DNA from 3 places in the Brumicola nitratireducens FR1064 genome. Region 2 is predicted to be linked to each of the others. Evidence: predicted binding sites of a transcription regulator. Region 2 holds the regulator's gene; each other region holds the start of a gene.
The links. The regulator LexA, encoded in region 2, represses DNA repair genes until DNA is damaged. The targets are predictions, from matches to a motif close to TACTGTATNNNNATACAGTA.
Positions count from the first base shown of each region.

Region 1: GNIT_RS06170 (DNA topoisomerase III) is a predicted target of LexA. The motif match lies at 3,722-3,741, and genes of this name have one in related genera.
Region 3: dinB (DNA polymerase IV) is a predicted target of LexA. The motif match lies at 3,192-3,211, and genes of this name have one in related genera.

Region 1 is NC_016041.1:1,412,977-1,419,109, reverse strand. Features, by position in the region: gene GNIT_RS17665 (PAS domain-containing hybrid sensor histidine kinase/response regulator) at 1-677, opposite strand, end outside; gene GNIT_RS06185 (disulfide bond formation protein B) at 842-1,249, opposite strand; gene GNIT_RS06180 (type 2 periplasmic-binding domain-containing protein) at 1,451-2,245, shown strand; gene GNIT_RS06175 (GGDEF domain-containing protein) at 2,459-3,613, shown strand; gene GNIT_RS06170 (DNA topoisomerase III) at 3,751-5,667, shown strand; gene GNIT_RS06160 (hypothetical protein) at 6,107-6,133, shown strand, end outside.
Region 2 is NC_016041.1:3,991,360-3,997,492, forward strand. Features, by position in the region: gene ctaD (cytochrome c oxidase subunit I) at 1-328, opposite strand, end outside; gene coxB (cytochrome c oxidase subunit II) at 341-1,465, opposite strand; gene lexA (transcriptional repressor LexA) at 1,913-2,533, opposite strand; gene GNIT_RS16910 (S8 family serine peptidase) at 3,237-6,133, shown strand, end outside.
Region 3 is NC_016041.1:845,486-851,618, reverse strand. Features, by position in the region: gene GNIT_RS03705 (MBL fold metallo-hydrolase) at 1-68, opposite strand, end outside; gene GNIT_RS03700 (DUF1653 domain-containing protein) at 200-409, opposite strand; gene GNIT_RS03695 (M17 family metallopeptidase) at 418-1,968, opposite strand; gene dinB (DNA polymerase IV) at 2,085-3,146, opposite strand; gene nqrM ((Na+)-NQR maturation NqrM) at 3,321-3,554, opposite strand; gene GNIT_RS03680 (FAD:protein FMN transferase) at 3,620-4,639, opposite strand; gene nqrF (NADH:ubiquinone reductase (Na(+)-transporting) subunit F) at 5,033-6,133, opposite strand, start outside.

The sequences.
Region 1 (6,133 bases), 1.6 Mb from region 2:
TCTTTAAAAGTCCCAAAGTTTCTGACTACTCGCCCATTTATGACTTCTGAAAAACCCGTTGCGTTTACTATTAAATTTTTACCTTTACTACTGATAAAATTTAAATCAACAGAATAAGGCTCTCCCGTTTGCTCTAATTTTTGCAGAACATCTGTTAACGTTGAAATTGCATCCGGTGGAAAAAATTTAAGACCGTCTTCGAGTTTAGGTCTAAACGTTGCGGCGTCAGTCTCGTGAATACGATGAACATAGTCTGACCAATATAAGTAACCAGTATCCAAGTCAATTTCCCAGTACCCGGTATCGGTAACACTTTCTAATGCACTCAATGCTGAACTAACACGCTTACTTTCAGAAACATCCTCTCCAATAACATAGTAGTCACCTTGTGCTTCATCTACGGTGAGTTGCCATTTAATCCAAAAAAAACTGCCGTCTGCTTTAATAAAACGATGAGTATGATACGTACTATTTACGTCATTTTGCGTTAAAGCTTGAGTAACCGCTTTATGCTCATCGGGATGAAAAAAGGAAAGTAAGTTTTTGCCAAGAAGGTCAGCTGATGTGAAAGCAGTTATATGCGTTGAGAAAGGATTGCAGTGGTCTATTTTATTATTGCGATTACACCGAATAAAAATAAAGTCGATATTTTCGAAAAACTTAATAATGGATAACATCAGGCTCTCTATTTATTTATGTAAATCGACAATTGTTATATCGGTGCTAGTCTCTCATTTCTTAAATAAAGCGAGTACGTTTACCCTTCGCTTTACCAAACTTTAGTATAATTTATAAAACCAAGCAATATCCGTTATTTGAAATAGTAAACTTTTCAAGTAACTTACAAACGTTTTTGCGTATCCGGAGATGCCCAAATAAGCAGTAACAAGCCCGATATTATGAACAATGCGCAGCCGGACAATAGCCATGGATTAATAAACCAAACCTCGCCCCATTCGAACTTACCAAACATGATTTTCTTCCATCCTTCGAAGTGTTGAAAAGCACCAACAAAAAAACCAAAAGCAGCAACTGTGCTTGCAAGATACAGATTTATCCAGTTTCTAGGGTTGGGCAGCAGTAGCGATAGTCCTAATATACCGATGATCGTGCGCTGTGCTCTGCAATAAGGACAAACATAGACTAAATCAGTGAGTTCTGAAGCCCAAGCTAAAACACAAATCGCTATCGCAACAATTCCCACAATTTTTCGATTATTTAACAAGCAATTTAGTAATGCTTTATCCATCTTGTTTACCTTCTTATTTTAATGTCTACTTGTATTAACTAAAGATTAGAATGATATTTTATGTGTCTCTTCGCAAGCGTTTTAATAATGACTAGATATAAAAATCAAAATCAAAATCAAAATCAAAATCAAAAACGGTACTTCTTAGTTTCACCTAACAGCTAATAAATTAACAACATAATATTTCTAATAAGCCAAATAATGATAATAAATGAAAAACAGGTCCGTTTTTGGAACGGCAACAAATCACCCATTAGACGTGAATACGAAAAGCAGTTGCTTTCTTTATGCTTGAGTGAAGCCGATTTTGTGGATGCCGATATTTTAGTAGATGAATCCGACTACCCAAGTGCTGAAGATGAAGGGAATATTTTCTCCAAGGGATGCGACGTGCTTGTCAGCGTTGCCGGGAATCAAAAGTTTTCTGGCAAACCTACTAGAATAATAGAGATACCGGTTTGTAAAGGCATTTTAGGTCATCGATTACTGATAATTCTAAAACAACAGGCCAAGCGCTTTAGCAATATAAGTAGCATGGAACAATTACAAAAAATGACGATTGGTATTCCTGCAACTTGGGCTGATGCAGACTTGTTTAGAAAGAATGGATATACGGTGTCCGAAAAAGGCAGCCTAGATGATAACGTAAGTCGTTTATTAGCCCAAAAAATTGACTATATTACCTTAGGGGTAAACGAAATAGAGTCGATATTAGAGCAATTAGGTGACTTCAAAAAGGAATTGTTAATTGAACCAAACATTTTAATTTATTACCCACTTCCACTCGTCTTTTACGTCCACCCCGATAAGATGCAACTTGCCAATATAGTCGAGAGCGGTTTACACGCCGCGATTGCGAATGGCAAACACGCCGCATTATTTGAAATGCATCATCCAAACATTGTAGACAGATTAGCCTTGAGAACGCGCAAAACCTTGCAGTTAACTAATCCTTATTTGCCCGATTCACTCAAGCAATTTCGGGCTATGTTGTAAGTAAATTCAAGTGAATAAACTCGGTGGAAGACTAGCGTCTTTTACCCCCAACAGTCTATCTCAACAGCACTTCGTAATTTATCAAAATGTATACCGATATTTCATTTACGATACGCCAAGAATTAGCGACACTAACAAAATTACGATACTCTCAAGTGTTGGCCGTTTTGGACTAGCGGCACAAAATTATTCTTAGTCAAAATTGAGGGATACATGCATTTACCCACATTAGTTATCATGACATTAGTGACAAATGTCCTAATTGGGTTTTACTTGAGCGTATTGTATCGTCGCAAGCCCAAGGATAAATGTTTTAAACTTTGGGCCTTGTCTTGTGGGAGCTTTGTCATCGGAGCCGCATTAGCATCGTCACGGTCCTATAATATTCCTGAATTTTTCACTTTTTTCGTCGCTGATTTTTTACTAATTTTGACACCTACCTTAATATTATTAGGACTTATCCAGTTTTCTCGATTTCGCTATACAAAGCGCAAAAGAAAGCAATATTTTGCAGCATTCAGCACGGTTGTCGTTCTGTTGTTGGCAACCTTTCAACACCATCAGTTAGTAAGCTTCATAGCGGCGCTGGCAACCGCTTCGTTGTTTGGCCTATGTGCTTATTTATTGCATAAATCAGTCATTAACGAACCCATTCTCACCCGCACGTTAAAAACGATATTCATAGTGCATAGTGCCGTTATGCTCATCCAAGCGATTTTGATTATTATAAACTGGGGTACCATTAATCAAAATGGTTTGCCTGAGAGTTCTATTTATACTCTGTTGAGTCACATACTGTTGACCACCCTTACTGCACTGCTTTTACCCTGGCTCTGCTTTCTTAAACTTGAACGTCAATTAACGTTAAAGTCGCAGCGCGACGGACTAACCAAACTCGCTAATCGAGAGTATTTCTTTAGTCAAGTTGCACGGTATTGGCAAGAATACCCATCCCTGCCAACTGCAGTAATGATGATTGATATAGATCTATTTAAAAACATAAATGACAACTTTGGCCACGCCACTGGCGACCGTACAATAAAATTGGTTGCACAAGTGTTATCAAAACAATTGCGCAGCAACGACATTATTGGACGCGTTGGCGGTGAAGAATACGCCGCATTGTTAGTTGACATCGACCAGCATACCGCATTTAAAATTGCCCAACGTTTGTGTGAGCAAGTAGCTAAACAGTTGCGCTTCATTGGCAAGGACGAAGTTGAGGTCACCATTAGCATTGGCATGGCGCAGCTAAAGCCAGCTAATTATAGTTATGAGGCGGCGTTGAAAGCCGCTGATGTTGCCCTTTATGCGAGTAAAGAATCGGGCCGTAACACCGTATCTATTGGAAAGATTAAAGAGAATTAAGCACTTCGAAAGACACTTTCCACTGACATTCCCTAAACCGCCTAAGTAAAATCCGATGGACAACTGGCCTTTGAGATAGCTAACCTTTTGCGCTAAAGCTTGCTAGAATACTGTTTTTTCATCCAGTAAGCTCTTTTATGATCGTGTATATCGCAGAAAAACCTAGCTTGGGTCGGGCAATTGCGACAGGTTTTTCTGGCAAACAACAAAAGCGCGAGGGCTACATCGAGCTGGATAATGGCGATTGCGTAACGTGGTGTGTCGGTCATCTACTAGAACAAGCAGAGCCAGATAAATACGATGCTGCGTTTGCCAAATGGTCGCTGCAACATCTACCGATTGTGCCCGACAAGTGGCAGCTTGTGCCGAAAAAGAACACACAAAAGCAACTCACCGTGGTTAAACGTCTACTAAAAAAAGCTACGCATATCGTAAATGCGGGCGACCCTGATCGCGAGGGCCAGTTGTTAGTGGATGAAGTGATCACCTATTGCGGGGTAAAAGCCTCAATTATTGAAAATGCCGGACGTTTGTTAATAAACGACTTAAACACCAGTGCAGTGAAAAAAGCACTTCAAAACATGCGGACTAATCGTGAGTTTTTAGGCTTGTCGATTTCGGCCTTAGCTCGCTCTCGCGCTGATTGGTTATATGGGTTAAATCTGACCCGAGCTTACACTCTGCTAGGACAGCGCGGTGGTTATAGCGGTGTTCTTTCTGTTGGGCGAGTTCAGACCCCAGTTTTAGGTTTGGTAGTAAGGCGCGATCAAGAGATTGCACATTTTGTCTCTAAACCCTTTTATGAAGTCATCGCTTCACTAGAATCACAGAACAAGAAAACCTTTAATGCCAAGTGGCAACCAAGCAAAGCTTGCGAACCATATCAAGACGAAGAAGGTCGAGTGCTGTCACGCAAATTAGCGCAAACGGTAGTGAATAAAACGCGAGGCCAACAAGCTAAGGTAACTGACTACAAAGTACAGAATAGGCAAAGTCCCCCGCCCTTGCCATTCAGTTTATCTGTATTACAAATTGAGGCGTCAAAGCGCTTTAACTTATCGCCCAAGATGGTGTTAGATGTTTGTCAGTCTCTGTACGAAAAACACCAATTGATTACTTACCCTAGATCAGATTCTCGCTATTTACCAAAAGACCAGTTTGGGCAGGCTTCAAACGTGTTAGGCGCGATTAAGTCAAATGTGCCAAATTTTGCAAGCGCAGTAGATAACGCTAATCCAAAGTTAAAATCTAAAGCCTGGAATGACAGCAAAGTTGATGCCCACCATGCCATTATTCCGACCAATCGCAGTAAGGCTATAGGCAGCTTTACACAGTATGAAGGGAAAATTTATCAGCTCATTGCTAATCAATATTTAATGCAGTTTTATGGGCCACATAAATATCAAGAACAAGTGGCTAAGATTGATATTGCGGGCGGTGAATTTGTTGCCAAAGGCAAATCGAGTCAAGACTTAGGCTGGTTAGCACTGACTAAAAACCAAAATAATGCATCCGACGATAATAAAAACGACACGTTGTTGCCTCAGTTAAACAAAGGAGAGCTTCTGAAATGCACAGACTCTCAGTTGATGGAGAAGCAAACATCACCCCCTAAACATTTTACAGAAGCTACCTTGCTTGCAGCCATGACCGGTATTTCTCGTTATGTTCAGGATCGCAACATTAAGCTTATATTAAAAGAGACTGATGGGCTGGGCACAGAGGCAACCCGAGCAACAATTATTGATTTGCTATTTAAACGTCAGTTTATGCAAAAAGTAGGCAAAGAGGTCCATGCAACCGAAACAGGTAAAGCCCTTATTAACGCTTTACCTAGTGAAACTACTTATCCTGACATGACCGCAACTTGGGAGGCAGACTTAGATAAAATAGCCCAACGACAACTACGTTATGACGGCTTTATGCAACCTTTAACAGAGTCTATTGCGCGGCTTATTGACAACAGTCAACAGTTAGATTCAAGACAGTTTGCGGGTTTGAAGAGTTCGAAGCCAACGCGCAAGAAGCGTTACTTTAAGAAAAAGTCTTCTTAAGTGAATATAAATATCGCCGTTAATATTCGACTTTATCGTTAAACAGAGGATGACTCTAACTTACGCGAGAGCCAGCCCTTAAATTGCTGCAACGTTTAAATTCGTTTACTTTTTAATCAATCTATATTACGTTGCTTGTGTTAACTATTCCAAACAGCACAAAAATTCACTAGATAAAAAGTGCTACAAAGCAGTAATTGTAGGCTCATAAAACGTTTTAAGGACGAACTTTATGAACGAGCTTGAAATTGCGTTAGCCATCGCACGTCCCTTTCTTAGCTTTTCAATCCGCTCTACTGGCACAGTGGCGGTGAAATCATGTGTTCATCCTTCTCGTTTAACTATCTTTCAAAATAAACTCAGCGATTTATCCATTCATGACACATCTTCACTAGGTTTTTGCCGAATTAGCTGACAATCCGATTACTAAGGACATTCTATGGACATTTTACTTATAAGCGCCGGC
Region 2 (6,133 bases):
TCATTGGAACGAGCCAGTTTGCCAAACCAGTAAAGGCGGGCATAACAGCACCAAATACCATAATAAGACCGTGTACTGTGGTCATTTGGTTAAAGAAATGTGGTTCTACGATTTGCAGACCTGGTTGAAACAGCTCCGCGCGAATGACCATTGCCATTGCGCCGCCTATTAAGAACATGATGAACGCGAACCAAAGATAAAGCGTGCCGATATCTTTATGGTTCGTGGTGAACAACCATCTTAAAATGCCTTTGGGTATGTGATGTTCGTGATGGGCATCGTGGCCATCATGCGAATCATGTGCTTCGTTTACGGTTTCTGTATTCATGTTGATGACCTTCTATTTACCGTTAATTATTGCGTTAACATCTTTAGCTTGCACCATGTCGCCCGTGTTATTACCCCAAGCATTTCGCTCATAAGTAACGACTGCGGCTATTTCAGACATAGATAACTGCTTACCAAACGCCGGCATGTTATTTTTACCGTTGATGATCATACTAATATGTAACGGAATATTTTGTTTTTCTAAGGCAACTTTACTGCCTTTCAACGCTGGGAACATAGGTGGCAAGCCACCACCGTTAGCTTGATGGCAAGCGATACAGGCAGTGTCATATATTTTCTTACCTTGCGTCATTAACTCTTCCATACTCATGTTCATGGAAAGCAGACGCTGCTCCTCTTCTTTCGCTCTCATCGCGGTTGATTCTTCTGCCTTCAGCCATGCTTCATATTCAGCGGGGTCTTTAGCAATAACAACGACAGGCATAAAGCCGTGGTCTTGTCCGCATAATTCTGCGCATTGGCCGCGGTAGATACCAGGCTCATTAACATTGGTCCATGCTTCATTGATGAAACCAGGGTTGGCGTCTTTTTTGATCGCGAAATCTGGAACCCACCAAGAATGGATAACGTCATCAGAAGTTATCAAGAAACGAACTTTCTTACCCGTTGGAATGACGAGAGGTCTATCTACTTCTAACAGATAGTTTTCGCCCTTGGTGAATTTGTTGTTTATTTGCTCTCTTTGAGTGGCAAGTAAGGAAAAGAATTCGACATCTGGATTGTCTTTGTATTTGTAGTGCCATTTCCACTGCGAGCCCGTCACTATTATAGTAACGTCAGCCTCACTAGTATCTTCCATAGCGATGAGAGTTGTGGCCGCTGGCCACGCCATCGCAATAAGAATGACAAAAGGAATAACCGTCCACAGTACTTCTACTTTCACGTTTTCATGAAAATTAGCTGGCTTAGCTCCGGTAGATTTACGGTGCATTACCATCGAATAAAACATCACACCAAATACGACGGCACCGATAACAACACATATCCAAAACATCAGCATGTGTAAGTCATACACTTCTAAGCTGATATCGCTTACACCTTGACGTAGGTTTAGGTCAGACCGTTCTGCAGCCGTTGAGGCTATTGCTGAATTACTAAACGCTAGTAACGCGCCAATAAGCAATGAAGTTACTCGATTCACTCTGATACTCCTTTCCAATCTTCTTCTTCAGGTTGTGAATTTTTACGCTCTGATGTGAAGATTCTGTTTAATTTGTTATTTTGATGTAAATCAATGCCTAATGATTAAACAAAGTACCTGCATAGTCTAGTGTTTTCTTGAAAATAGATTGAATATCTTGGTAATGATTAAAATTTGTACTGCGCTTTTTATGATCTTTTAGAAGCTCATATACGTTGGCGGCTACATTAGTCACATTGAAACAGTGCATTTTTGACGGGATTAGACAGCGGTAGTCGATATAACACTTCAGAACTTCAACATTAAATGAAATTGAGGTTTGCACTTTGAAACTGCTGTTTGAGGGGAAATACGACATAAAAAAGCCGCTCATGAAGCGGCTATTTTAAGTTTTTAATAAGCTACAAATAACTCTATCTGACGCTACATCCAATCTGAATTACGAATGACGCCAACGGCAATACCTTCAATGTTAAAAGGCTGTGAGGCTAAATCGACTTTAATAGGCGCGAACGCGTCGTTTTCTGCATGTAGTAAAACTTGGCTACCTCGTTTTTCAAAACGCTTCACCGTAACGTCTTCATCAACTCGAGCGACGACAACTTGGCCGTTATGAACATCAGTCGTGCGATGCACCGCCAAAATATCACCGTCCATAATCCCGATATCCTTCATACTCATGCCGTGAACTCTAAGCAAAAAATCAGCGTTTGGTTTGAATAGGTCGGGATCGATTTTATAATGACATTCTACATGCTCTGTTGCCAAAATCGGCTCACCTGCAGCTACTCGGCCGATCAGTGGTAAACCTTCGTCAGCCTCGTCATCTAATGCGCAATTCAGTTTAATACCACGCGATGTGCCAGGAATGATATCGATCACCCCTTTCTTTGCGAGGGCTTTCAAATGCTCCTCAGCGGCATTCGCCGACTTGAAACCTAAGTGACGCGCAATTTCAGCACGAGTGGGCGGCATGCCCGTATCAATCATTGTACTTTTAATAAGGTCGAGTACTTCTTGTTGCCTGGGAGTTAGTGGACGCATAAACAGCCTGTTTTTCTATACAGTTAGATGTAAGTATATACAGGAAAAGGCAAATGGCAACGATCAAATTGTGGGATCCGGTTTATTTTGCAAAAAATCCTGTTTGATTAAACCTCAGAATAGGAGGCATTCGTCAAAGTAGAATACAAGTTAACTTTTAAGACGCTCCTAAATCGGAGAAAAATCATTTCTTGTATATTAGCTGGCGCGTGATTGATGATTTATAAGATTAGCATCCGAGGCGCACTCAGATAACACAGGCTAATTAAAGGTTTTAGCTCATAATATAATCTTGATAAGTTCGCTTACTTTGAGCAATTTGAGGATATGGGAACGGCGAATTATTCTCCTTGCAGGTGGCACTGGATTTGCGTCAGTCAATGCTTTTTTCAGAATGTACCGTCACCAAATCTGCATGGCTTCATCGACTTATTCTGGAGAGTAAAACAGCAGCAGGATGGATACATAAAGCGGTTATTGAAAAATTTTAAGTCTTCGCCGCTATGATGCATATGTCGCTGGCATGTTCCAAAAGGTAAAAGTGACCCATTATGACTTCTCCGCGCTTGACTTGCCTAACGAGCAATGACTCGGTGATGAGTTTGAGTATTTATAACACAATATGAAATTGCATATTGGTGCTCGAAGTGAACTGAGATAAACTCAAAGATCTAAATCAAAGTAGTAATAACAAGGATGTTTTATGATTGTATTTTCACGCCCACTCCGTCGCGGCTTAATACTGACCGCATTGCTGCAATTTTGTTTTTCTTCGTTCGCAAACGCAGATAGTACAATTTCCGAAAAAACACTTCCGTCAGTTTCAGACGATACACTAACGGTGACAACGACACGATCTGATGGGTTGTCGACTGTAAAGTACTATCCGGCTGGACCACAGCGCTACATCGTAGAGTTAACATCACCAGGCTTAATCGAGCAACAGCAACTTCTAGCAGCAGAAAATCCGTCAGTAAACAGGCTGAACACAAGACTCTCTGCTGAACTTCGCAACTATCAAAGTGCGTTGCAGCAAGAACATCAAACACTTCTTAGCTATATTGGTACGATTAACCAAAAAATTCTCCCTACTTACCAATTTACTCACACGATAAACGCCATCGTTGTGGAAGCATCACCCAACGAGGTTGATAAGATCCGTTCGCTTCCTAATGTCAAAAGAGTGGTAGCCGACCAAGTGATGTCACGTCAACTAAGTGAAAGTGTTTCTCTAGTGCGAGCAAATGACGCTTGGTTGCGGCTTGATAATGCTGGAGCAACCCTTACTGGTAATGGAATAGTTGTAGCGGTGTTAGACACCGGTATTGATTATACCCACTCAGCATTGGGTGGCTGCTTTGGCGAAGGGTGTAAAGTCATAGCTGGATACGACTTCCACTATGACGATGACGACCCAATGGATATCGATGGTCATGGTACTCACGTAGCAGGTATTGTTGCAGGCAACAGCGAAAGCCTTCGTGGGGTTGCTCCTGATGCAAAATTACACGCTTACAAAGTCCTCGGTGATGAAGGTTTTGGATATACCTCGAACATTCTTGCTGGTATCGAAAGAGCCATCGACCCCGATCAAAATGCGGATACAGAAGATCGCGTTGATGTCATCAATATGAGTTTAGGTGGTAATGGCAATGCCGAAGGCCCATTAAGTCAAGCTGTTGATCGCGCTACGCAAGCCGGCATCGTGGTCGTTGTGTCAGCTGGTAACAATGGTAATTTCAATGACATTGCTAATCTATCTCCATCATCAGCACGAACTGCTATTACAGTAGCCTCCTCAACCAAATCAGATCAGCTCTCAAGTTTCAGCTCAAAGGGTGATAGCCAAGCAGATGCACCACTTAAACCAGAGCTATCAGCACCCGGCGATGATATTTTTTCTGCCTCGCCTGGAGAAAACATAATTTCTTTAAGTGGTACCAGTATGGCAGCGCCGCACGTTGCCGGAGCAGCAGCTATTCTGCTGCAACAATTCCCTGAACTAACTGCGGCAGAGGTTAAACAACGATTGATGGCATCTGCAAGAGATATTGGATTTTTGCCGCATGCTCAAGGCGCTGGTCGATTGGATATCATTGACGCATTGGATGTATCGTTAGCGTCAGCAGAGGGTATCGTTGATTTTGGAAATATTACGCAACAAACAGGCTCGTACCAATCGGATTTAAGTCTCACCCTGCATAATTTGTCTAATCAACCCGTTGTTCTTGCTGTAGACAGTGAGCAAACATTCCCAAATGGCGTACTGATTGAGGTTCCTGAAACGATCAGCATCGCCGCGAGAGCTAAGGTTTCCGTTCAGGTCTCGCTAATCATTGACGAAGTTGGTAGCCTCGACGCTTCAACGCTCGACAACCTTACGTTTGTTGACAGTCTTTTATTTGAATCTGGCGAATCACGATTACGCGTACCCGTAACTTTTCAAAAAGCCTTTGAAATTCAGTTTGAACACAATGCAAACAGCGATACTCAATTTAATATTTACGGTGAAAACAGTTTTTACCGCCGAGTCAGCGTGCGCGCAGGTGAAACGGCTATCGTCAAAATTCCGACCGGAGAAAAGACACTGTTAATCGATTATGGTTGGATAAGATTCAGCGATATTGGGATGCCCAACCCAGTTGAATCAGCAATGCTTATAGGACAAGCCTTAGAAAGATTCACAGTCAACGGCAACGATACCTACCGCGCTGATATTAGTCAGCTTCAGTTCGTTTTCGGTGTTGGCCAAGTGCTGGATGATAATGGCACGGAGCTCGCTCAAGACGACTATGAAAATCCCACCAGCGCCTTCGAACTTGCGTTCGATGATAGGCTTTTTTCAAGCAACACTGCGGGTGGAAATACCAACAAATACTATGCGTTCAATACGATACCGAGCGACACAACATTGCAAGTCGGCACTCTCGTAACCCGGTCGCTTGAAGGTGGTGGCGCTGCAATCTACAACCCATTTAAGCAATATCAAGGGGGTCTAACGGAAAGCGTTTTCATTAACTTAAACATGCAGCAGCGAGCAAACTACGAGCATTTCGCCTCCGAACCCCTTAAAACAAAAGTAGATCAACTGAAAATCACGTTACAAGGCCCAAATAGTGGCGGTTTCACGGATACAATTGATGATGTTGTATATGCTAAATTGTATATTCCAGACGAGGATGCACGACAAGGCAAAATTGAACTAAGTTTCCGCCAAAAAACCACTGAAGATCCTTATGAAGGCAAATTAGTTGCAAGCGCTGAGCTTTTTACAATCAATCAACAAGGGTTGTTTGAGCGTGATGGATTAAATCGACGCACGCTGCAAAGGGAAGCAACTGAATCGTTATATTTAGACGGTCAAGGAACATACTGGCATCATCCACTTTCGATTGAAAATAGTGTGTTAAAAAATCTATGGGATTGGAGTTGGGCTTGGAATTTTGATTTTCCGATGCTGCGTGACGCGGTTGGTAACACCTATGGTGATGGACTTGACTTAGAACTGGAATGGCTGTGTGATGGGCAATCAGTTGCTATTGAAAGGTACTTACGTACCAATGAATATCCTTTGCCCGAATCTTGCACAGCACCGGTGGG
Region 3 (6,133 bases), 990 kb from region 2:
AATGCAGAAGATGCAAATAGCCCAGCGAGTGATAGTGCTAAAACGCTTTTTCCTATCATATTTTTCATTATTTATTCCTTAATGTTACTTTTTCGATTGTTCGTGTTTACATGTTTTTTTGCAATTTAGTTCAATACGGAGCTATTCAGTAAAAAGTGCTTAATTATATTAGAACTAGTTACCGTAGTCTGATAGCGAATTACGTTTCATCTATATAGCTAAACCTTGGAATTTGTTTTCCATCAACTTCAATGCTCTCTGTAAACATATCCAGTGGACGAACCCAAAGCCCTTTCTCACCATAAGTTGGCCTATAAACCACTAATTCTGTTTCATCTTCCGAGTGGCGTGCTACACCAATGACTTCATAGTTATTGCCTTTATAGTGCTTATATAATCCAGTTTTCATCTAAAAACCTATAAGTAAGTGTTAACAAACACATTAACTGGCGCGCCTGTTGGCTTTCCATGTTGCCAATCAAGCCCCTCGATGCCGCTACCCGCGATATCGACGTGAGTGAAAGGCAATGGCTGTTTTGCGCTAGCCTCATGTTTGTCCAAGCCAGACGCAATCGTTAAAAATGCCATTGGGAATTGATGACCACGCATAGTGGTTACAGAAGGCGCATTGTTTGAAGACAACACATCATCCGCTTTTGTGCGTGGCTTAACAAAGTCAAAATCTTCGCGACGCGAAAGCGATGGCTCCACCTGATCAGCACATAGTTCACCCTGCACGAATAATTGCTTTGCAATACCCATATCTCGGGCAGGTTTGTTTTCAACCAGCGCGGTATAGGGTCCAAAAGCCATTGCTGCGTGTCCTGTTAGGGTTGCAACTGAAAACAATTGAGGGTTTACCGCACTAACTGCATCTTCTCGCAAATGCGAAAGTAGGTCGGCAAGCAACATTCTGCCTTCAGCATCCGTATTGCCAACGCGTACTCTTACGCCTGCATGGCTAGTAATAATTTCATCCGGTATAAAGGCTTCAGCACCAATACTGTTTCGAACTGCGCCGAGTTCTGCGATAACTTTAATGCCTTTCGGCGCGAGTAAAGAAAGTGTCTTCATAAAACCGGCAACGCCTGCAGCGCCGCCTTTATCTCGGCTCATACCTGCCATATGACCATTCACTTTTAAATCAGCGCCGCCAGTATCAAAAGTGATGCCTTTGCCTGCAAATAAAAGTGTTTTAGTAATTTCGCCCGATGGCTCGTAAACCATGCGAATAATGCGGGGACGATGTCTTTTCACTTCAATTGAAGCTCTCGCGACAGCATGCAGCAGAGGATACTCATGTTTGATATGTGCATCGTCAGAAACAACCGTTACTTTCACATTTGAGCCTTTGAATGCCGCAACACAGTAATCGGCGAAACCTGGCGGTGCCATGCGCTCAGGCTCAGTGCCGCAGAGGTCACGTGCAATTCGCTTCCCTGCTTCAATAGCATTTAAACGAGATACATCGATGCTACTGCTGCCGTCAATCAAACCAATGAATTCAATCGGTTCAATTTCGTGTTCATCTAAAGCTTGCCTTGCTTCAAGAGGCTGCCATAAACCTTGGCATAGTCCCAAATATGCCGCTTCGACAGCATTTTTAAATTGCGCTGCTTGGCTCTCATTTAAGCCCGCTAGATTGATTTCTAGAAGCGGCTTGCGTACACCTGAGTCCAAGAGGGTCTGTGCGACGTTTCGCGCTGCATCAAAGATGCGGCGAACATCGTCGTAGTCTCGGTCTAATTGACCTACAGGCACTTGCAGTAACCTTCCGCCAACAACGTCCGCTGCAACAAGAACTGCATGTCCGCCAACGCGCTTGTCGAGCGACTGGTGCTGCTCTAAATTTTGTTGAATATCTGGGTAGTGCTGACTCGACAGCGTGTTACTGACTAATACATAAGCGTCATATTCATGAGTCAATTGTGCAATATTTGTTTCTAAAACTGCGTTAGGAAAAGGCATTGATGTCTCCGTTAGGATTGCATATTAAGCAGAAGTCTATTTTCTCTTTTAAAAGAGCTTGGCACTTCTTGCATAGCTTATTATTGTTATTATGAAATGAAACTAAAGTATATTGCTTATTCTGCACTAAACAAGGGCAAAGCGAGTTGATCAGCATTAATATTATCTGCCAAAGATACGTGCAGCCCCACTAAGCGGACGTTTTTACCATCTCCTCTTTCGAATGCCTTGGCGAGCAATTCGATTAATAATTGCTCGTTTACTTCTTGTGACTGCTGTTCAACAGTGGTTTGTTGAAAGTCGTCAAACTTCAGTTTCACTCCCAATGACTTAATTGGACTGTGTTTTTTAGTATCAATTCGTTCATAAAGCTTAGGCAGCAGCCTTGTTACCACTTCTTTGCATTCTTCCAAGCTTACAAGATCTTTGTCTAAGGTTCGCTCCACCCCTATCGACTTTCTTTTTCTGTTTGTCGAAAGTCTTCTTTCATCGATAGCATGTGCCCGTTTCCAAAGAGCGGCGCCAAATTTACCGAAATGTTTATGTAGTTTTTCGATGGGGAATGAACGAATATCCTCACATTTGTATAACCCGAGTTTATTTAACTTTTCGAGTGTTACCTTGCCCACGCCCGGTATTTTCTTCAAGGGGAGGCGCTTAACAAACTCGTCCAATTGCGCTGGATTAATTACACAAATACCGTTCGGTTTGTTTTCGTCACTAGCAACTTTAGCCACAAATTTTATAGGAGCCACGCCTGCTGAAGCGGTTAAGCCTGTTTCTTCAAATATTGCACGTCGAATATCTTCAGCAATATAGGTAGCACTCCCGCCAAACAATTCACTTTCGGTGACATCTAAAAAGACTTCATCCAACGAGAGAGGCTCAATCTCATCGGTATAACGCAAATAAATTTCCTTTATTTGGTCCGACACTTTTTTGTATTCATCCATTCGACCTTTCACCAAAACAAGGTCTGGACAGAGCCTTAGGGCGGTTGCGGTAGCCATAGCTGAGCGCACACCAAATTTTCTCGCAGGATAGTTACAAGTAGCTACGACACCCCTGCGATCGGCGCTGCCACCAATGGCAATTGGTTTGTGCTTTAAGCTTGGGTCGTCACGCATCTCGACTGCTGCGTAAAAGCAGTCCATGTCGATGTGAATAAACTTACGCATTAGATAATATTTGCTTCAGAATAATGTGGAATTCCAACTCAGCAACACTGTATATACACACAGTTTAAAACACTATTAGTGATTTACCAATTATTCATCGCGTTGTTTTGACAGAGAGGGCCTTTGTTGTTTTACAATTGGACGCGGGAGTTATGTATTTCAACTGTTCGCCGCTTATAGAATTTGGTTATCTTGCCATTCCTTTATTTTTTTCTGTCTTTGTTCTTCTCTTTCCATTCTTGCTTTTTTTCTATCGCATGGCTCTGGGCAATCACAGGCTTTTGAAATACCTATTGCCCCTAAACCACCGCAACTGCCAGCAATCGTTTTTTTTTGCAGGATATAACCCACTGCCATGGCCGCTACCATCAGTAAGAAAAATGCAAATGCTAAAATAAATGTACTCACGCTTACCTCTAAAATTTTCAAAATGCTTTAATATGACTGAACGGCGATGCTGCCGCACACGGTCGCTAATTTTGTTTAACATCTCTTACAAATGCGGGAGACGCGTATTCAATAAATTCGCTGCCTTCCTTCATGATCATAAATACGGCTAGATCATTGCTGACTGCTAAAACCTTTGCTTTATCCGCCCCCATGACATTCAACGCTGTAGCTAAACCATCTGCAGTCATTGATGAAGGATGCACTACGGTAACCGATACAAGATTATGCTTAATAGGATACCCGGTAGTTGGTTCAATTAAATGCGAATAGCGCACACCGTCTTTTTCAAAATAATTACGGTAATCGCCTGACGTGGCTACGGCATTGTCGCCTATACTGATAATCTTTTGTATGGCCCGCTCTGTCGTTATAGGTTGTTCAATAGCAATGCGCCAATCAGAGCCATTGCCTTTTTTGCCGGCAACTCGCATTTCGCCGCCAATTTCAACTAGGTAATTATCTATTTGATTGTTTTCTATGATATCAGCTACAACATCAACACCATACCCTTTTGCAATTGTCGATAAATCTATATACAACTTTGAGTGTAACTTTGTGACAACGCCATCAACTAACTGGAACTTATCAATACCCACATAATCTGCAATTTCCGTTAGTTGGGTTTGGGTAGGTATCACTTCTGGTCGTTTATCGGGCCCAAAGCCCCACAGATTGACTAAAGGACCAACAGTTATGTCAAGGCTGCCTTGGCTCAAGTTATTCAACCTAATGGCTTCTGTTAGCACGTATTCGGTTTGTTCTGATATAGGAAATGCTTGTCCTGCTTGTGCTTTGTTTAACAAGGATAGCTCTGACTTAGGGTCATAAGTGGACATTAATGCGTTAACTTGAATTAGCGCATCATCAATTTCTGCCTGTAGTGCCTGTATATCGATGGGCGCATCGCTTTGCTGAACCACTTTTATATTATATGTGGTTCCCATTGTTTTGCCGGTTATAGCAATCTCAAGCGGTTGCTGGGGGGCACACGAAAATACAAATAATAATAGAAAAGGCAGTAAAAATTTCAAGGCAATCCTCATATATAACTAGTTGGTAAACTGAAAACGTGGGTTACAACTGTAAGACCAGCATAGCGACGTTTCGTTGCGCTGCATTATACATGAATTTACTGATGGACATAAAAGTTCGTTATCCTGACCGCTCACGCTAGGCCTCTCGATCTAGCGAAAGTTTAAGACCGCAAAAACCGAGAACAGCCCCCCTCTGCGCCATTAGCAAACGCGCTTTTCGTCATCCTGACCGCTCACACTAGGCGTCCTTGCCTAGTGAAGGTTTGCTAATGGCGCAGAGGGGGGCTATTCTCGGTTTTATATTTGAGCTTCTGTTGTTGTTTTTTATTATTTATTATTTATTTTTTAATAAAAAGGCGCCAATGAGGCGCCTAATGTTGTTGCTTTCTTCCTTATGGCTGATTAGCCACCGAAGTCATCTAGCATGATGTTTTCGTCTTCAACGCCAAGCTCTTTGAGCATGTTGATTACTGCGGCGTTCATCATAGGTGGACCACACATGTAGAACTCACAATCTTCTGGTGCTGGGTGGTCTTTCAGGTAGTTTTCCAACAGTACGTTGTGAATAAAACCTGTGTCGCCTTCCCAGTTATCTTCTGGTTGTGGATCTGACAGTGCTACATGCCATTCAAAGTTATCGTTTTCTTTGGCTAACATGTCGAAATCTTCTACGTAGAACATTTCACGTGACGAACGAGCGCCGTACCAGAACGTCATTTTACGGTCTGTTTTAATTCGACGAAGTTGGTCAAAAATGTGTGAACGCATTGGGGCCATACCTGCACCACCGCCAACAAATACCATTTCTGCATCTGTTTCTTTCGCGTAAAACTCACCGAAAGGACCGGATATCGTGGCTTTGTCGCCTGGCTTTAATGACCAAATGAATGATGACATTTTACCAGCTGGAAGGCTCAAATTATTTGGTGGCGGCGTAGCAATACGCACGTTCAGCAAAATGATGCCTTCTTCTTCTGGGTAATTTGCCATTGAGTATGCACGAATAGTTTCTTCGTCACACTTTGACTCTACATCGAAGAAACCGAAGTGTTCCCAATCTTTACGGAATTTCTCTGGTACATCAAAATCTTTGTACTTAACATGGTGAGGTGGCGCCTCAATTTGAATGTAACCACCGGCTTTAAACGGAACGCTCTCGCCGTTAGGTATGCCAAGCTTAAGTTCTTTGATGAAGGTTGCTTTGCTGTCATTAGAAAGCACTTCACAATCCCACTTTTTAATACCAAAAACTTCTTCTGGAAGCTCAATATCCATGTTTTGCTTGATGGATACTTGGCAAGATAAACGACAACCTTGCTTCGCTTCACGCTTTGATATGTGATCAAGCTCGGTTGGTAATATCTCACCACCGCCTGATTTGATATCAACAGTACACTGACCGCAAGAACCGCCGCCGCCGCATGCTGAAGACACAAAAATACCTGAATCAGCTAGAGCGCCTAATAACTTTCCGCCCGGAGAGGTTGTAATTGATTTGCTTGG